One region of the Delftia sp. RIT313 genome, then DNA from elsewhere that is predicted to be linked to it. Evidence: predicted binding sites of a transcription regulator. Region 1 holds the regulator's gene; the other holds the start of a gene.

Region 1 (8,689 bases):
CAGCGACGAATGGCATCGCATCCACCTGAACAACCCGCGCGACGTGGTGCCCGAGTCCAACATGCCTGCCTACACCTGGCTGGAAAAGAACAAGGTGGATGACACCGTGGTCGCCCAGCACATGAGCGCGCTGCGCAAGGTGGGCGTGCCCTACAGCGACGAGGAAATCAGCGGCGCTGCCGAGCAGGTCAAGGGCAAGACGGAAATGGACGCCGTCATCGCCTACCTGCAGGTCCTGGGCCGTTCGGTCAAGTAAAGGAGAGCGACATGGACATCACCACCATGCGCATCGTGGCCACGCTGGCCTCGCTGGCCTGCTTCATCGGCATCTGGTGGTGGGCGTTCGCCCGCCGCAACCAGGCCCGTTTCGACGAGGCCGCCCAGCTGCCGTTCGAGCAAGACTGAGTCCCTCCACCAGAACGAGAACTTCCCATGAGCGATTTCGTAAACAACTTCTGGTCGATCTATGTCACGGCGATCACGCTGGGCGGCATCATCGGCTGCCTGCTGCTGCTGTATCTCACCGCACGCAAGAAGGTGGTCCCATCGGCCGACAACACCACGGGCCACGTCTGGGACGAGGACCTGCGCGAGCTGAACAACCCCATGCCCAAGTGGTGGATGTGGCTGTTCATCATCACCTCGGTGTTCGGCTTCGCCTACCTGGCGGCCTATCCGGGCCTGGGCTCGTTCGCGGGCAAGCTGGGCTGGACGCAGCTGGGCGCCTATGAAAACGAGATGACCAAGGCCCGCGCGGACCTGGAGCCGCTGTACGCCAAGTTCACGAGCATGAGCACCGAAGACATGGCCAAGGACCCCCAGGCCATGGCCATCGGCGAGCGCCTGTTCATGAACAACTGCGCACAGTGCCACGGCTCGGACGCACGCGGCGGCAAGAGCTTCCCCAACCTGACCGATGGCGACTGGCTGCATGGCGGCACGCCCGAGAAGATCAGGGAAACCATCACGGGTGGCCGCATCGGCATCATGCCGCCCATGGCCGCTGCCGTCGGCACGCCCGACGATGTGCGCAACCTCTCGCACTATGTGCTGAGCCTGTCGGGCAGCCCGCACGACTCGCTCAAGGCCTCGCTGGGCAAGTCCAAGTTCACGGCCTGCGCAGCCTGCCACGGCATGGACGGCAAGGGCAACCAGGCCCTGGGCGCGCCCAACCTGACCGATGACATCTGGCTGCACGGCTGGGGCGAGGCCGCCATCACGGCCATGATCAACAACGGCAAGCACAACGAGATGCCTGCCCAGAAGGACAAGCTGACCGAGGCGCAGATCGCGGTGCTTGCTTCCTATGTCTGGGGCATGTCGCACAAAGACGGCGCAGTCCGTCAGTAAGCACAGGGGCGGCGCTGCGGCGCCGCCTTTTTGCGTTTTGAGTTTTCAGATATTTCAAAAAAACAAAGGAACCCACCATGAAGCCCGAGAGCGGGGATGACACCGGGAAGCCTCCCCGCAAAGTCATTCCGATCACGCCGGCCACGCCTGATCCGGGCGAGCTGGTGTCGATGTTCGAGTCGGAAAAGAAGGTCTACCCGCGCTCCATCAGCGGTGTCTTCGCACGCTGGCGATGGGCCCTGGTGTTTCTCACCCAACTGGTTTTCTACGGCCTGCCCTGGCTGGAGTGGGGCCAGCGCCAGATGGTGCTGTTCGACCTCGGAACGCGGCGCTTCTATCTCTTCGGGCTGGTGCTGTACCCGCAGGACTTCATCTACCTGGCGGGCCTGCTGATCATCTCGGCGCTGGCATTGTTCCTGTTCACGGCCGTGGCCGGGCGCCTGTGGTGCGGCTTCTCGTGCCCGCAGACGGTCTACACCGAGATCTTCATGTGGGTGGAGCGCAAGGTCGAAGGCGACCGCAGCGCGCGCATGCGGCTGGACAAGAACGGCTGGACCTTCGAGAAGGCCTGGAAGAAGTCGCTCAAGCAGTTGCTGTGGATCGCCATTGCGCTGTGGACCGGCTTCACCTTCGTGGGCTACTTCGTGCCCATCCGCGAGCTGGGCGGCGAGCTGCTGGCGCTGCAGGGCAGCTGGCAGATGTTCTGGGTGCTGTTCTACGGCTTTGCCACCTATGGCAACGCGGGCTACATGCGCGAGCAGGTCTGCAAGTACATGTGCCCCTATGCGCGCTTTCAGAGCGCCATGTTCGACCGGGACACCATGATCGTCAGCTACGACACGGGCCGGGGCGAGCCGCGTGCGCCGCGCACCAAGAAGGTGGACTACAAGGCCCAGGGCCTGGGCGACTGCATCGACTGCAAGATGTGCGTGCAGGTCTGCCCCGTGGGCATCGACATCCGCAACGGTCTGCAATACGAATGCATTGGCTGCGGCCTGTGCATAGACGCCTGCAATTCCATCATGGACAAGATGGAGTACCCGCGCGGCCTGATCCGCCTGACCACGCAGAACGCCATGGCCGGCCTGTGGCGGCGTGCCCAGGTGCTGCGCCGCATCTTCCGTCCGCGCGTGCTGATCTACTCGGCCGTGCTGATCGGCTTGAGCGTGGCCATGATCGTGAGCCTGGCGCTGCGCCAGTCGGTCAAGGTGGACGTGATCCGCGACCGCGCCTCGCTGTCGCGCATCGTGGCGGGCGGCAAGCTGGAGAATGTCTACCGCCTGCAGATCATGAATGCCACCGAGCAGGCCCAGCGCTACCGCATCAGCGCCCACGGCCTCGATGGGCTGGAGCTGGCGTCCGAGCAGGAAGTCGAGGTCGGCCCGGCCGAGACGCGCGGCATTGCGGCGCGCCTGCAGATTCCCTACGGTTCGGCCGAGCCGGGCTCGCACACCGTATTCTTCGATATCGATGCCGTGCATTCGGGCGCGGGACGCGCGTCCGAAAAGGCCGTCTTCCTGGTGCCCCGGTGATGTTCCTGGCAGGCGCGGCAAGGTCCGCGCCTGCCGCCTGAAAGAAAGAGGTTTCCCATGTCTTCCAGTCCCGCAGTGTCCGCGCCCGCGCAGGCTCCCTCGCACCCCGACGCCGGCAAGCCCTGGTGGAAGTTCGGCCATGTCTGGCTGGTGGTGGCCGGCCCGGCGGCCGTGGTGGTCGCTGCCGTGATCACGGCCATCATCGCCATCAATGGCGCCGATCCCGTGATCGACCCCGACTACTACCGCAACGGCATCACGATCAACGAGCGTGCCGATGGCGTGCGCGAAGTGCCCAAGAGCATGGCGCCCGCCGTCACCGGCCGCAACCATGCGGCCACGCCCGCGCACGATCACCCCACGGACCGCTGATCGCCGTGCACCCCTGCAAGAGGCCGCAGTCGCGGCCTTTTTGCATGGCGGATCGCATCTCCGGCATGCGCGACGGGTGAGGGTTTCCTACAGGCGTGCAGGGCGCTGCGGGGCTTGGCGCCATGCGTTGGCGCGGCGCACAATGAAGGCGACCCCTCGACAGCACAAGGAGATCGCTGATGTTGGCCCAACGCTGGATGTGGATTGCCTGGCCTGCCTTTCTGGCAGCCGCCGTGATGGAGATGCTGGTTTTTGCCTTTGTGGACCCCCTGGAGCTGCATTGGCTCGGCGACCTGGGCTGGTCGCGCCAGGGCATCTACACGCTGGCCTTCTTCGCCTTCTGGGGCGTGACCATGCTCTCCAGCCTGATGACCACCATGCTGGGCCGCTCGGCCCGCGATCTCAATGACGGCGTGGTCTCCGAGCCCGACCCGGACCTGGCCATGCAGGGGCTGGGGCGGGACTGAGCGAGAGCCCGCCGCAATGAACAAGGCCCGCTGTCGCGGGCCTTGTTCATTGGCGGATGAATGCTTGCCGCCCTTGCAGCCTCACTGGCACTGCTGGCTGTTGACGATGCGCTTGAGCGCCTCCGTGTCCAGGATGCGCAGATGGCGCTGGCGCACCTCGATGATGTTGTCGTCCGCGAACTTGGAGAAGGTGCGGCTCACCGTCTCCAGCTTCAGGCCCAGGTAGCTGCCGATTTCCTCGCGCGTCATGCGCAGCACCAGTTCGGACTTGGAAAAGCCCCGCGCATGCAGGCGCTGCACCAGGTTGAGCACGAAGGCGGCCAGGCGCTCTTCGGCGCGCATGCTGCCCAGCAGCAGCATCACGCCGTGTTCGCGCACGATCTCGCGGCTCATGACCTTGTGCACATGGTTTTGCAGGGCCGTGACCTCGCGCGACAGGTCTTCCAGCTTGTCGAAGGGCATGACGCAGACTTCGGCGTCTTCCAGCGCGACGGCATCGCAGGTGTGGTGGTCGTTGACGATGCCGTCCAGGCCGATGATCTCGCCGGCCATCTGAAAGCCCGTGACCTGGTCGCGTCCATCCTCGGTGGCCACGCAGGTCTTGAAGAAGCCGGTGCGGATGGCGTACAGCGAGGTGAATGTCTCGCCGTTGCGAAACAGCAGGCCTCCGCGCTTGACCTTGCGGCGCGTGGCCACGATGTCGTCGATGCGCTGCATCTGCTCGGCATCCAGGCCCATGGGCATGCACAGTTCGCGCAGGTTGCAGTTGGAGCAGGAGGCTTTGATGGTCTGAAGGTTCATGGAGTGATAAACATCAGCGGCACACAGCGTGCCGGCGGTGACCTCGTGGATTGCGATGAGTTGGATCAAATTGTCGCAGCAGTCCCTCAAACAACTCTTGATATGAGTCAAGGACATGACCGATGTGCTGCGGCACAGTCGAGGTATTAGAGGAAAAAACCCATGACCGCTGTCACCCCAGAGCTGCTGCGTCGCTTTGACGTACCGGGGCCCCGATACACCTCGTTCCCTACCGCCGACCGCTTTGTCGAGGCCTTTGGTGCAGAGGACTATATCCTGGCGCTGCAACAACGCAAATCGAGTACCGCAGCGCGTGCCACGCCTTTGTCGCTGTATGTGCACGTGCCTTTTTGCGAGTCGCTCTGCTACTACTGCGCCTGCAACAAGATCGTGACGCGCCACCACGATCGCGCCGCCGTCTACCTGGACTATCTGGCGCGCGAGATGGCCTTGCACACGGCCCATTGCGGCAAGGGCCAGACCGTCAGCCAGCTGCACCTGGGCGGCGGCACGCCCACCTTCTTCTCCGACGACGAGCTGCGCACGCTGATGGGCCTGTTGCGCGAGCATTTCAAGCTGGAGCCGGGTGGCGAGTACTCCATCGAGGTCGATCCGCGCACCGTCAGCGTCGAGCGCCTGGTCGTGCTCAAGGAGCTGGGCTTCAACCGCCTGAGCTTCGGCGTGCAGGACTTCGACGAGCAGGTGCAGATCGCGGTGCACCGCGTGCAGCCGGCCGAGCAGGTGTTCGAGCTGGTGGCGGCCGCGCGGCAGCTGGGCTTTGCCTCCATCAACGTGGACCTGATCTACGGCCTGCCCAAGCAGACGCCCGAATCCTTCGAGCGCACGCTGGCCCAGGTCAACGCGCTGCGGCCCGACCGCATCGCGCTCTATGCCTATGCCCACCTGCCCGAGCGCTTCAAGCCGCAGCGGCGCATTGCGGCCGAGGATCTGCCCCAGGGGGCCGACAAGCTGGCCATGCTGTCGCGTTCCATCGCCGCGTTCATGGACGGTGGCTATGTCTATGTGGGCATGGACCACTTCGCCCTGCCGGAGGACTCGCTGGCCGTGGCCAAGCGCCAGGGCCGGCTGCACCGCAACTTCCAGGGCTACAGCACCCAGCCCGACTGCGACCTGATCGCGCTGGGCGTGTCGGCCATCGGCAAGGTGGGCGCCAGCTACAGCCAGAACGCCAAGACGCTGGAGGAGTACTACGACGCCATCGACGCCAGCCACCTGCCCGTGGTGCGGGGCCTGGCGCTGTCGCGCGACGACCTGGTGCGCCGCGCCGTCATCATGGCCATCATGTGCCAGGGCGCCGTGCTGTTCGAGCCCATGGAGCAGGCCTGGCTGCTAGGCTTTCGCGAGTACTTCGCGCCCGAGATGGCGGCCCTGGAGGACCTGCAGGCCAAGGGCCTGGTGCAGATCAGCGACGAGGGCTTCCAGGTCACGCCCATGGGCTGGTACTTCGTGCGCGGCGTGGCCATGCTGTTTGACCGATATCTGCAGGCGGACAAGAACCGGGCGCGGTTTTCGAGGATCATCTAGGCCCCATGCTGTTGTCGCTGCTCTGGACCGCTTTGATCATGGGGCTCGTCGGCGGGCCCCATTGCCTTGCCATGTGCGCTGCGCCCTGCGGCGTGGTCACGGGCGGGGCGGGGCAGGGCGGCGGCTCGCAGGTGGTGGCCGTGCATGGATTGCAAAGCCGGCTGTGGCTGCGCACGGCGCTGTTCCACGGCGGCCGTCTGGCCGGCTATGCCAGCCTGGGCGCTGCCTCGGCCCTGGCCATGGAGAGCCTGTCCTGGCTCACCAGCCAGACCACGGCGCTGCAGCCGTTCTGGACGCTGACCCATGTCGCCGTGATGGCCTGGGGCCTGGCCATGATGGTGCAGGCCCGCCAGCCCGCCTGGCTGGAGTCTGCCGGTCGCGCCGCCTGGCGGCGCGTGCAGCCCTGGGTGTCGGCGCCGGGCGGTACGCTGGCGGCAGGCTATGCCTGGGCGCTCATGCCTTGCGGACTGCTGTATTCGGCCGTGCTGGTCGCCGCGCTCAGCGGCGGCCCGTTGCAGGGCGCGCTGGCCATGGCGGCCTTTGGCGTGGGCAGCGGGCTGTGGCTGGTGGCCGGCCCCTGGCTGTGGCGGCTGGGCCGGCAGCGCCTGAACGGCCTGCGCGCCGAATGGGGCACGCGCCTGGCCGGCCTGATGCTGGTGGGCGTGGCCGTCTGGGCGCTGTGGATGGACCTGATCTACAAGCCCAGCCTCTGGTGCCGTTGAGCAACAGCTGAGGCCAGACTTGGCACCTGGGGTCGCGGATTGGCTGCGAGGCCCTCAGAACTGGAGATAATGCCCGAATCATCGGCTTACATATTGCCGATTCCTTCAGCCTCGGGGCCGTTGCCGCGCGTGAACCATTCCGTCCTCATCGATATCCGAGACCTCCGTCCGGGCATGTTTGTCCAGCTCGATGTTGGGTGGCTGAACCATCCCTTTCCGGTCAGCAGCTTCAAGATCACCTCCAGCGCACAGATCCAGACCCTGAAATCCCTGGGCCTGGAGGTGGTGCGCTGTGTCCCGCACAAAAGCGACACCTGGCCCGCCGAGGTGCGCACCCCGCCGCCGCAGGAGCTGCCGCCCGTCGTGGTGGCCCCCGAGCCTGCACCCACCGAACCTGCTCCAGCACCGTTGCTGCTGTCCGTGCCCGACTGGCGCGGCCGGCTGGAGGACTGCAATGCGCGCTTTCAGAAGGTGGAGCGTGGCTATGTGGCCATAGAGACCACCATTGCCAGCGCGCCCGAGCAGGCGCGCATGCCCACCGAGGCCCTGGTCGATGGCTGCCTGGCCGAACTGGCGGGCCCGCAGGACGTGGCCATTCACCTGCTGTCCGATGGCGTGGGCAGCAGCCAGAGCGTGCATGCCGTCAACGTGACCGTGCTCAGCCTGCTGCTGGGCCGGGCCCTGGGCCTGCGGGAATCGCTGCTGCGCGACCTGGGCCTGGCGGCGCTGCTGCATGACGCGGGCAAGCCCGTGGCCGGTGTCGAAGGCATGCACGGCCTGGCCCTGGAGCCTTCCGTGCCCGACGCCCTGCGCGAGCGCTACGAGCGCCATGTGGGCGAATCCGTGGCCATTGCCATGCGCATGGGCCTGTCGGCCCAGGTCACCACGGCCATCGCCCAGCACCATGAATGGGCCGACGGCACGGGGTTCCCGCTGAGCCTGGTGGCCGAAGACATGGAGCTCACGGGCCAGATCCTGGCCCTGGTCAACAGCTACGATCGCCTGTGCAATCCCGGCGATGCACAGACGCCGCATACGCCGCACGAGGCCCTGTCCATGCTGTTCAGCCGGCTGCGCGACAAGTTCGCCGCGCCCGTGCTCAATGGCTTCATCCGCATGATGGGTGTGTTCCCCCCGGGCTCGGTGGTGGAGCTGACCGACGGGCGCCATGCCATGGTCATGTCCGTGAATGCATCACGCCCGCTCAAGCCCTCGGTGATGGTGCACGATGCCGGCGTGCCGGCCGCGCAGGCGCCCGTGCTGGCGCTGGAGCTGTTTCCCGAGCTGGGCATACGCCGGGGAGTGGCGCCCGCGCAACTGCCGCGCGATGCGCTGGACTACCTGTCGCCGCGCCGGCGTGTCTGCTATTACTTTGAACGGGCGGTGGAGTTGGATCCACCGAAGGTGGCGTCTTGAACAAGCAAGCGCTCAACCGCGCCTGGCCCCGCCTGCTCGATGCACTGCAGGAGGCCCTGTGGCTGATCGATGCGCGCACCCTGAAGGTGCTGCGCGCCAACGCCGCCAGCGAATCCGTCACCGGCTATGAGGCCGATGCGGCCCCGGGCCTGCCCGTGCAGGTGCTGGCCGCCACGCCGCAGCAGCAGGCTTTCTGGAGCGATCCCTTCAACTGGCAGGCCGGAGCCCAGTTCATTGCCGAGGTGCGCCGCGCCGATGGCCAGCTGGCGCCCGTGGAGATGCGCGTGCGCGCGCTCGATGGCGAGGTGCTGCTGGTCAGCATGCTGGACCGGCGCGAGCAGGCCTTGCACGAGGCCGAGTTCGAGAGCCTGCTGGGCGAGCTGCGCGCCACGCTGGAGTCCGCGGCCGACGCCATCCTGGTCTGCGATCCCGATGGCCGCATCCGCGCCTTCAACCACCGCTTTGCCACGCTCTGGGGCATTCC
Region 2 (8,689 bases), on a different contig from region 1:
ATGCTTTGCTGCAAGGCCTCATGCGGGCGCTGCTGGTTGTAGTGCTCCACAAAGGCATCGAGCTGCATCTGCAATGCCGCTTTGTCCGCCGCAGGCTCTTTGCCCAGGGCATGCTTGAGCGTGCGGTGCATCCGCTCGTGGCGACCGTTTTGCTGTGGCTTGCCCCTCTCGATGCGCTCCGGCCTGATGCCCAGCCTTATCCACCATATCGCCAGGCGTGACAGGCCCGCCACGCCAGTAGTCGCGAACGGCGGACCGTTGTCACTGCGTATGCGCTCGGGCAGTCCGTATTGCCGAAACACCTGTTCAAAGCTGCGTTTGGCATCCTCGTAGTTGGGGCTGTCGTAGACATGCACGGCCAGCAAATAGCGGCTGGCGTGGTCCATGATGGTCAATGGATAGCACCAGTGACCATCGGCTGTCTTGAACTGGCCTTTGTAGTCTGCACTCCACACCCCATTGGGCTGCTTGCTCGTTCGCAAGGGCTGGGCCGTAGGCACCGAGCGTCTGCGTACACGCCTGCTGCAAACAAGCCCCTCAGCCTTCAGCACGTTGTAGATGGTGGTTTTGCTGGGTGTCTCCTGTGGGCCCCAACGCTGCAGGAGCAAAGCGTGCAGCTTCTTGGGCCCCATCTGTGACCTTTGCTGCGTGCGCAGCTCAATGATGGCCCGGCGCTGTGCATAGCTGATCGCCTGATTGTTCCCGTGGGGCCTGCGACTGCGTTCTTGCAATCCATCCATGCCCAGTTGGCGGTAACGCTCAACCCACTTGTAGGCCGTCTTGCGGCTGATGCCGTAGCGCCTGCACAGCTCGCTCAGCGGCACGCCACTGCGCAGATGGTCGGCTATGAAGAGCAGTTTCTCGTCCATGGGTGCGCACTCCTTCCAGGGCATGGTGATCGCTCCTTGGCTGCTGTTGGCTACAGCTGCCAAGCTTGGATCTGTTACCCATGTCCTTGTACTGATGTGTCACCTATGAGTGTGAGTCGTACCCCCTCGATCGATGAGATGGATTTTCTTGCGATTGCAGAAAATCCTTTTCCTGCGAGCGCAAGAGGTGGCGCTGCCGCCCGGCAAGCCAGGTGAGGCCGTGACGCCATGAGGCCGTTAACCCCCCGTTAATTCCCCGCTGCCAGCATCCACGACCTGTCAGCCTGCATGGCTGAAACTCCCTTCCATGCATCTCCGGTCATCCCCTCTTCCTTCGTCCTTCCTGCCCTTGCTTGCTGGCCTGCTGCTGGCGCCTTCGCCTGTTCTTGCCGGACCGGCCGAGCCTGGCGGGTCGTCAGCGCTATCGGCGCTGGGCGCCTGGCTGCACCTGCCCGCCAGCCTGGCGCTGGGCCCGCTGGTCCTGCCGATGGGCGTGGTGGTGGCCATGCTGGCCTGGCTGCTGGCGCAGTGGCTGGCGCGCAGGAATGAAAGGCGCACCGGCCAGGCCGTGGATGCGCTGCTGTGGCAAAGCACCCTGGCCGGCCTGCTGGCGGCGCGCCTGGCCTATGTCGCGCAGTGGTGGACAGAGTACGCGCCGGCCCCCTGGGATTGGAGCGGGATGCCGGCCTTCGCAGGCCGTGTCGTCGATATCCGCGACGGGGGATGGAACCTCTGGGCCGGCCTGCTGGCCGCGCTGCTGTACATGCTGTGGCGCAGCCGCCGCTCCCCGGTGCTGCGCCGCGCCACAGGGCTGGCGCTGGGCGCGGGGGCGGCCCTGCTGGTGCTGGGCAGCCTGCTGCAGGCGCTGCCGTCCGCAGATGCACCGGCCCTGCCGGCCTTCACCCTGGTCAACGGGCAGGCGCAGCCGGTCTCGCTGCAGCAGCTGCAGCAATCCGACGGCAAACCCATGGTGATCAACCTCTGGGCCACCTGGTGCCCGCCCTGCCGGCGCGAGATGCCGGTGCTGGCCCAGGCCCAGCAGCAACGGCCCGATGTGCGCTTCATCTGGATCAACCAGGGCGAGTCAGCCGAGGCCGTGATGGGCTACCTGCGGCGCGAGCAGGCGACGGCCCCGCTGCCGCTGGCCCAGGTGCTGTTCGACCCGCAGCAGCAGGCCGGCCGGCACTGGCGCCAGCGGGGCCTGCCTTCCACCTATTTCTATGGCGCCGACGGCCGGCTGTGCGGCATGCGCATGGGCGAGCTGTCGCGCGCCAGCCTGGCCCAGCATCTGAAGGAATGTTCATGAGCGCTTCCCCCCTGTTTCCCCTGCCTGCAGTGGCAGGAGCCCTGGCCCTGTCGGCAGCCTTGGCCCTGCCGGCCGCGGCGTCCGAGCTGCCATCGGAGGAGTTTCTGGCCCAGCAGGGACTGACCCTGGTGGGACCGCTGCCGGCCGTGGGCGGACTCAAGGCCTGGGCCGCCTACCGCGACCGCCAGCCCGTGCCCATCTACCGCATGCCTGACGGCAAGCACTGGGTGCTGGGCACGGTGATCGACGCCCAGGGCCGCGACGTGAACGCCCAGGCCCTGCAGGCTGCCGTGCAAAAGCCCATGGGCGAGCAGCTGTGGAGCGATGTGCAGCGTGCCCAGTCCATACCGGATGGCCGCGCCGACGCGCCGCGTACGGTCTATGTGTTCACCGACCCCAACTGCCCCTATTGCAACCAGCTGTGGAACGATGCCCGGCCCTGGGTGGAGAGCGGCCAGGTGCAGTTGCGCCACATTCTGGTGGGCATCCTCAAGCCCAGCAGCGAGGGCAAGGCCGCCGCCTTGCTGACCGCGCGCCAGCCCGAGCAGGCCCTGGCCGAGCACGCACGCGCCTATGCCAAGGCCGGCCGCGCCAGCGCAGAGGGCGCGGGCGCCACGCCGCTGGCCCCGGTGCCGCAGGCCACGCGGCAGGTGCTGGCCAACCATGCCTCGCTGATGTCCACCTGGGGCCTGCGTGCCACGCCGGCCCTGGTCTGGAAGGATGACAAGGGAGTGGTGCAGGTACGCACCGGCCTGCCGCCGGGCCTGCTGGAAGAGGTCATGGGGCCGCGTGGCAGGAAATGACGAGGACGACCATGAGCACAAGCCGTTCTCCCGCCGCTTCCACCTCCTCCAGCGACTGGAGCGACCTGTTCCCCGCCCGGCCGGATGCGCCGCCGCTGCGCATCGTGCTGCATGCGCCCACGCCCGGCGCCCTGGCCCGTGCACGCAGCAATCTGGCCAACCTGCGCCAGGACCGGCCCGGTGCCGAGGTCCGCATCGTCATCAACGGCCCGGCCGTCGAGGCGCTGCTGGACGCCGCGCCGGGCACGCCGCAGCATCTGGATGCGGCCGCCCTGGCCCATGCGCTGGTCTGCCCGAACACGCTCAAGAAGCTCGGCCGCGAGGCGCCTGCCGGCATGCGCGTGCTGCCGCAGGGCGGCATCGAGTCACTGGCCCTGCTGCAGCAGTCGGCCTGGTGCTACGTGCGCTGCTGAGCGGCCTGCGCCAGCGAGGCCAGGCAGCGCGCCTGCCATTGGTACTCGGGCTCGAAGGACTCGCGGTCCGTGACGGCGCCGTGGCCGCCCTCGCCATAGACCATGGCGTAGGCCGCATAGTCGGCCGCCTGCAGCGCCCGGCCCGCCAGCCCATGGGCCGTGGCATAGGTGGCGGACACGGCGGCATGGCCGCAGCCGTCGAGGGAGCGTGATCCCTGGTGGTGGTTGGCCAGGCTGGCGGCCTCGCGGGCCAGGCGGTCCAGCTCCTGCCTGTCGATCTGGCCGTCCAGGTAGCGGCGAAGGCCTTGTGCGCAGCGGATGACGTCCGGGTCTTCCAGCAGGTGCGCGATGCGGTCCACGCAGGCCTGTGTGAATTGCAGCCTCAGGTGCTCGCCGGCTTCGGCGGCAAGGTCCAGTTCCGAAGCAAGGCTGTTCAGGGCATGGTTCATGGAGAACTCCTTGGCAGTGGCGACACAAGCAGCGTAGACCGGGGCCGCGCACGGAAACAAGAGGGTGATTTCCGATACGCGCCCCGCATTCCCGAGGAATGCAGTCACCCTGTTAACCCCGTCTTAATCCCTGCGCCACACGCTATGGACTGCCTTGGGCGCCTGTCCATGGCAGGCAGTCGGTGGCACTTTGCAAGCCCATTACTTGACTCACATCAAGCCGCCAAGGCCCTGAATTTCATATATTAAATTCAATATAAAAAGCATATTTTTAATGCTTTATTGAGTTTGAGCGACCACGATCCGTGGCCGCAGGACGATGAAAGACAGGCCATGCCAAAAACATCCCGCGCCGGCAGCGGCTGCAACGACTGCAGCTGCAAGCCCTCCTCCCAGGACATCCCCGCCCGCACCGTCCCCCATGCGCAGCCCGCCGCCGGCAAGCGCGGCTTCCTGCAGGATCTGCTGGCCGCCGCCATGGCGGCCGTGGCCCTGCCCGTGGCGGCGGCCACGCCCGGCACCCCAGGTTTTCAACCACCGCGCCGTCCCGGCGAGGCCGGCAGGCGCTACGGCATGCTGGTGGACCTGCGCCGCTGCATAGGCTGCCAAGCCTGCACGGTGAGCTGCTCCATGGAGAACCTGCCACCGCTGGGCCAGTTCCGCACCACGGTGCTGCAGTACGAGGTGCAGCACGCGGGCAACGAGGACCTGCCGCCGGCCATGCTCAACCTGCCGCGCCTGTGCAACCACTGCGACAACCCGCCCTGCGTGCCGGTCTGCCCGGTGCAGGCCACCTTCCAGCGCAGCGACGGCATCGTGCTGGTGGACAACGAGCGCTGCGTGGGCTGCGGCTACTGCGTGCAGGCCTGCCCCTATGACGCACGCTTCATCAACCACGAGACGCAGACCGCCGACAAGTGCACCTTCTGCGAGCACCGCCTGGAAGCCGGACTGCTGCCGGCCTGCGTGGAAAGCTGCGTGGGCGGCGCCCGCGTGATCGGCGACCTCAACGACGAGGGCAGCGAGATCCGCCAGCGCATGCGCGAGCACGCCAAGGACCTCAAGGTGCTCAAGCCCGCCATGGGCACGGACCCGCATGTGTACTACCTGGGATTGCCCGACGCCTTCGTCGACGGCGTGGACGGGCAGGCCAGCGTGCGGCTGGTCACTTCCCACTGAACGCAAGGAGCACCCCATGCACATCGTCGAACTCCTGACCCCCGCCTACGAATCGGCCTGGCTGCCCTGGGCCGTGCAGTACTTCTTCCTGGCCGGCATTGCCACGGGCGCCGCCCTGCTGGCCGCCGCCTGCGCCTGGGCGCCGCGCGCCAGCGCCATGGCGCGCCTGCTGCCGGCCGCCGTGCTGGTGCTGGCCGTCAGCGCCATCGCGGCGCCCGTGTCGCTGCTGGCCGACCTGCACCAGCCTGCGCGCTTCTGGCATTTCTATGCGCACTTCACGCCGTGGTCGTGGATGTCGGTGGGCGCCCTGCTGCTGCCGGTCTTCGTGGGACTGGCGCTGGCCTTCGTGCTGGCCTGGTGGCTGGGCCGGCCGCAGTGGCTGCGCTGGCTGGCGCCGCTGCTGGCCGTGTCTGCGCTGACCATCACCGCCTATACCGGCGCCGAGCTGATGGCCGTGCGCTCGCGCCCGCTGTGGAACACGCTGTGGGTGCCGCTGAACCTGGCACTCACGGGCTGGCTGGCCACGGTGGGCTGCATGCTGGTGACGGCGCGCTTTCTGCCCGCCCGCCACCGCCCCGATGCCGGCGCCCTGCAAGCCCTGCGCGTGCTGGGCCTGGCGCTGGCGCTGTGCCTGCTGGCCATGGTGGCGGTCTGGGCCGTTGCCGGCTGGCTGGGCCAGGGCCGCTCCTTCCAGGCGGCGCTGCAGCTGTGGCAGCAGTTTCCGGTCTGGCGCCTGAGCATGCTGGGCTCGGCCGTGGCCGGTGCCGCCCTGCTGTGGGCGCTGGTGCGGGGTGGGCAGCGCATGGCCTGCCCGCGCTACACGCTGGCCCTGGGGCTGGGCCTGGCCGCCGCGGCCTGGGCCTTCCGCTGGGCGCTGTTCATGGGCGTGCAGGGCGTGCCCAAGTACGGCGCGGGCCTGTACATCTACCACATGCCGCTGGGCGGCGACGGCCTGCTGGGCATGCTGGGCGTGGCCGGCCTGTGCATCGCGCTGGTGACGCTGGCCACCTGGGCGCTGGAGCTGTTTCCCGCGCGTTCGGCCACGGCCCGCGCCCTCTGACAACGCCGCCCTGACGACCCCTCACCCATTCACGGAGCGCGGCCCGCCACCGGCCGGCTGCGCCACAGAAAGCCTTTCATGACCGACAAGAAGAAACTCCCCCAAGCTCCCGAAGATTCCCTGGATGCCGAGGCCACACGCCGCCGCCTGCTGCTGCGCGGCGGACTCACCGCCGGTGGGCTGGCCGCCTTCGCGGCCGGCTACGGTGAAACACTGGCGCGCGGTGCCAAGGGCCTGGTCGCAGGCACCTCGGGCACGCCCACGGCCAGCGCCACGCGCGGCAATTCGCTGACGCCGGAGTTCCGCATCGACCCGGCCACGGGCGCGCTCGCCACCCAGCCCGGCCAGGTGGTCAGCCCGTCCAGCTGCCTGGGCTGCTGGACGCAGTGCGGCGTGCGCGTGCGTGTCGATACCGCCAGCAACCGCATCCTGCGCGTGGCAGGCAACCCCTACCACCCGCTGGCCACCACGCGCCCGGCCGCCATGGAAGAACCCGTGCGCGAGGTCTACGCCAAACTGGGCAAGGAGCTGGGCCTGGAAGGCCGGGCCACGGCCTGCGCGCGCGGCTCGTCCATGCTGGAGCACCAGAACGCGCCGCACCGCGTGCTCACCCCACTCAAGCGCGTGGGCCCGCGCGGCAGCGGCCGCTGGCAGAGCATTTCCTTCGAGCAGCTGGTGCAGGAAGTCTGCGAGGGCGGCGATCTGTTCGGCGAAGGCCAGGTCGAGGGCCTGCGCGCCATCTGGGACACCAGGACGCCGCTGGACGCCGACAACCCCGAGTTCGGCCCGCGCTCCAACCAGTTGCTGGTGACCGACGCCTCCAACGAAGGCCGCGCCCAGCTGCTGCGCCGCTTTGCGGGGCCGTCCTTCGGCACCGTGAACGTCAGCAACCACGGCGCCTACTGCGGCCAGAGCTTTCGCGTGGGCGCGGCAGCGGCCCTGGGCGACCTGCCCGGCATGCCGCACGGCAAGCCGGACTGGAGCCATGCCAGCTTCGGCCTGTTCATCGGCGCGGCGCCCGCGCAGTCCGGCAACCCCTTCCAGCGCCAGGGCCGCGAACTGGCCGAGGCCCGCTCGCGCGAGGACAACCGTTTCCGCTACGTGGTGGTCTCGCCCGTGCTGCCGACCTCGTCCAGCCTGGCTGCAGGCAGCGGCAACCGCTGGCTGGCCGTCAAGCCGGCCAGCGACCTGGCCCTGGCCATGGCGCTGATCCGCGTCATCCTGGACGAGGCACGCCATGACACGGGCTTTCTCGCCCAGCCCGGCCCGGCCGCCATGCAGGCGGCGGGCGAGGCGTCCTGGAGCAATGCCACGCACCTGCTGGTCAACGAGCCCGGCCACCCGCGCCATGGCAGCTTTCTGCGCGGCGCCGACCTGGGCTGGGCCCTGCCTGCGCCAGCCGAAGACGGCAAGCCGGCCCAGGATGTGTTCGTGGTGCAGCGTGCCGATGGCAGCCTGGCGCCGCACACCCAGGCCGAGCCTGCACAGCTGATGGTGCGCACCCGCGTGGCCGTGCCCGGCCTGAAGGCCGAAGGCGCAGACCAGGCCCCCGAGCTGTCGGTCTGCTCCTCGCTGGCCAAGCTGCATGAGCAGGCCAGCCTCAAGACACTGGACGAGTACGCGGCGCTGTGCGGCGTGGCGCGCGGCGAGATCGAGGCGCTGGCGCGCGAGTTCACCAGCCATGGCAAGCGCGCCGTGGCCGATGCGCATGGCGGCACCATGAGCGGCGCGGGCTTCTACACCGCCTACGCCATCAGCATGCTCAACACCCTGGTGGGCAACCTCAACGTGCAAGGCGGGCTGGTGCTGGATGCCGGCCCGTTCGGCCCCTTCGGCCCCGGCCCGCGCTACGACTTCGCCAACTTCGACGGCAAGGTCAAGCCGCGCGGCCTGGCGCTGTCACGCCACCGCCAGCCCTACGAGAAAAGCGCGGAATTCCAGCGCAAGCGCGGGGGCCAGCCCGAGGGCGCGAAGGACTACCCCGCCGCCCAGGCCCCGTGGTATCCGGCCGTGGGCGGCCTGTCCAGCGAGATGCTGGCCAGCGCGCTGGCCGGCTACCCCTACCGCGCCAAGGCCTGGATCAACCACATGAGCAACCCCGTCTACGGCATTGCGGGCTTTCGCAATGCGCTGGTGGACGATCTCAAGGACCCGAAGAAGCTGCCGCTGATCGTCTCCATCGACCCCTTCATCAACGAGACCAGCGCGCTGGCCGATTTCATCGTGCCCGATACCGTGACCTACGAGAGCTGGGGCATCTCGGCGCCCTGGGCCGACGTGGTGGCCAAAAGCTCCACCGTGCGCTGGCCCGTGGTGCAGCCCGCCGTGGCGCGCACGGCCGGCGGCCAGCCCGTGAACGTGGAGAGCTTCCTCTTCGCCGTGGCAGAACGGCTGGGCCTGCCGGGCTTTGGCGAGGCCGCCATCAAGGACGCCCAGGGCCAGCCCCATGCGCTGCGCTCGGCCGAGGACTTCTTCATCCACGCCCTGGCCAACGTGGCCTGGGCAGGCGGCAAGCCCGTGCCGGCGGCCAGCGATGACGACATCGCCATCACCGGCGTGGACAGGCTGGTGCCCGCGCTGCGCCAGCGCCTGAAGGACGATGAATGGCGT

What was found. The regulator FNR, encoded in region 1, switches genes on or off when oxygen is low (the NO sensors DNR and NnrR bind a similar motif). The targets are predictions, from matches to a motif close to TTGATNNNNATCAA.
Region 2: the regulator FNR is predicted to act here: its motif matches at 4,046-4,059, upstream of dsrO (sulfate reduction electron transfer complex DsrMKJOP subunit DsrO).

Annotation. Positions count from the first base shown of each region.
Region 1 is NZ_JFYT01000002.1:100,365-109,053, reverse strand. It holds gene ccoO (cytochrome-c oxidase, cbb3-type subunit II) at 1-256, shown strand, start outside; gene BW39_RS02345 (cbb3-type cytochrome oxidase subunit 3) at 268-405, shown strand; gene ccoP (cytochrome-c oxidase, cbb3-type subunit III) at 433-1,350, shown strand; gene ccoG (cytochrome c oxidase accessory protein CcoG) at 1,428-2,882, shown strand; gene BW39_RS02330 (FixH family protein) at 2,940-3,254, shown strand; gene BW39_RS02325 (hypothetical protein) at 3,434-3,721, shown strand; gene fnr (fumarate/nitrate reduction transcriptional regulator Fnr) at 3,803-4,522, opposite strand; gene hemN (oxygen-independent coproporphyrinogen III oxidase) at 4,685-6,067, shown strand; gene BW39_RS02310 (sulfite exporter TauE/SafE family protein) at 6,073-6,789, shown strand; gene BW39_RS02305 (HD-GYP domain-containing protein) at 6,859-8,205, shown strand; gene BW39_RS02300 (bifunctional diguanylate cyclase/phosphodiesterase) at 8,202-8,689, shown strand, end outside.
Region 2 is NZ_JFYT01000039.1:329-9,017, forward strand. It holds gene BW39_RS10125 (IS481 family transposase) at 1-893, opposite strand, end outside; gene BW39_RS10130 (TlpA family protein disulfide reductase) at 1,219-2,175, shown strand; gene dsbG (thiol:disulfide interchange protein DsbG) at 2,172-2,978, shown strand; gene BW39_RS10140 (DsrE family protein) at 2,990-3,391, shown strand; gene BW39_RS10145 (hypothetical protein) at 3,376-3,840, opposite strand; gene dsrO (sulfate reduction electron transfer complex DsrMKJOP subunit DsrO) at 4,174-5,019, shown strand; gene nrfD (NrfD/PsrC family molybdoenzyme membrane anchor subunit) at 5,036-6,079, shown strand; gene BW39_RS10160 (tetrathionate reductase subunit A) at 6,158-8,689, shown strand, end outside.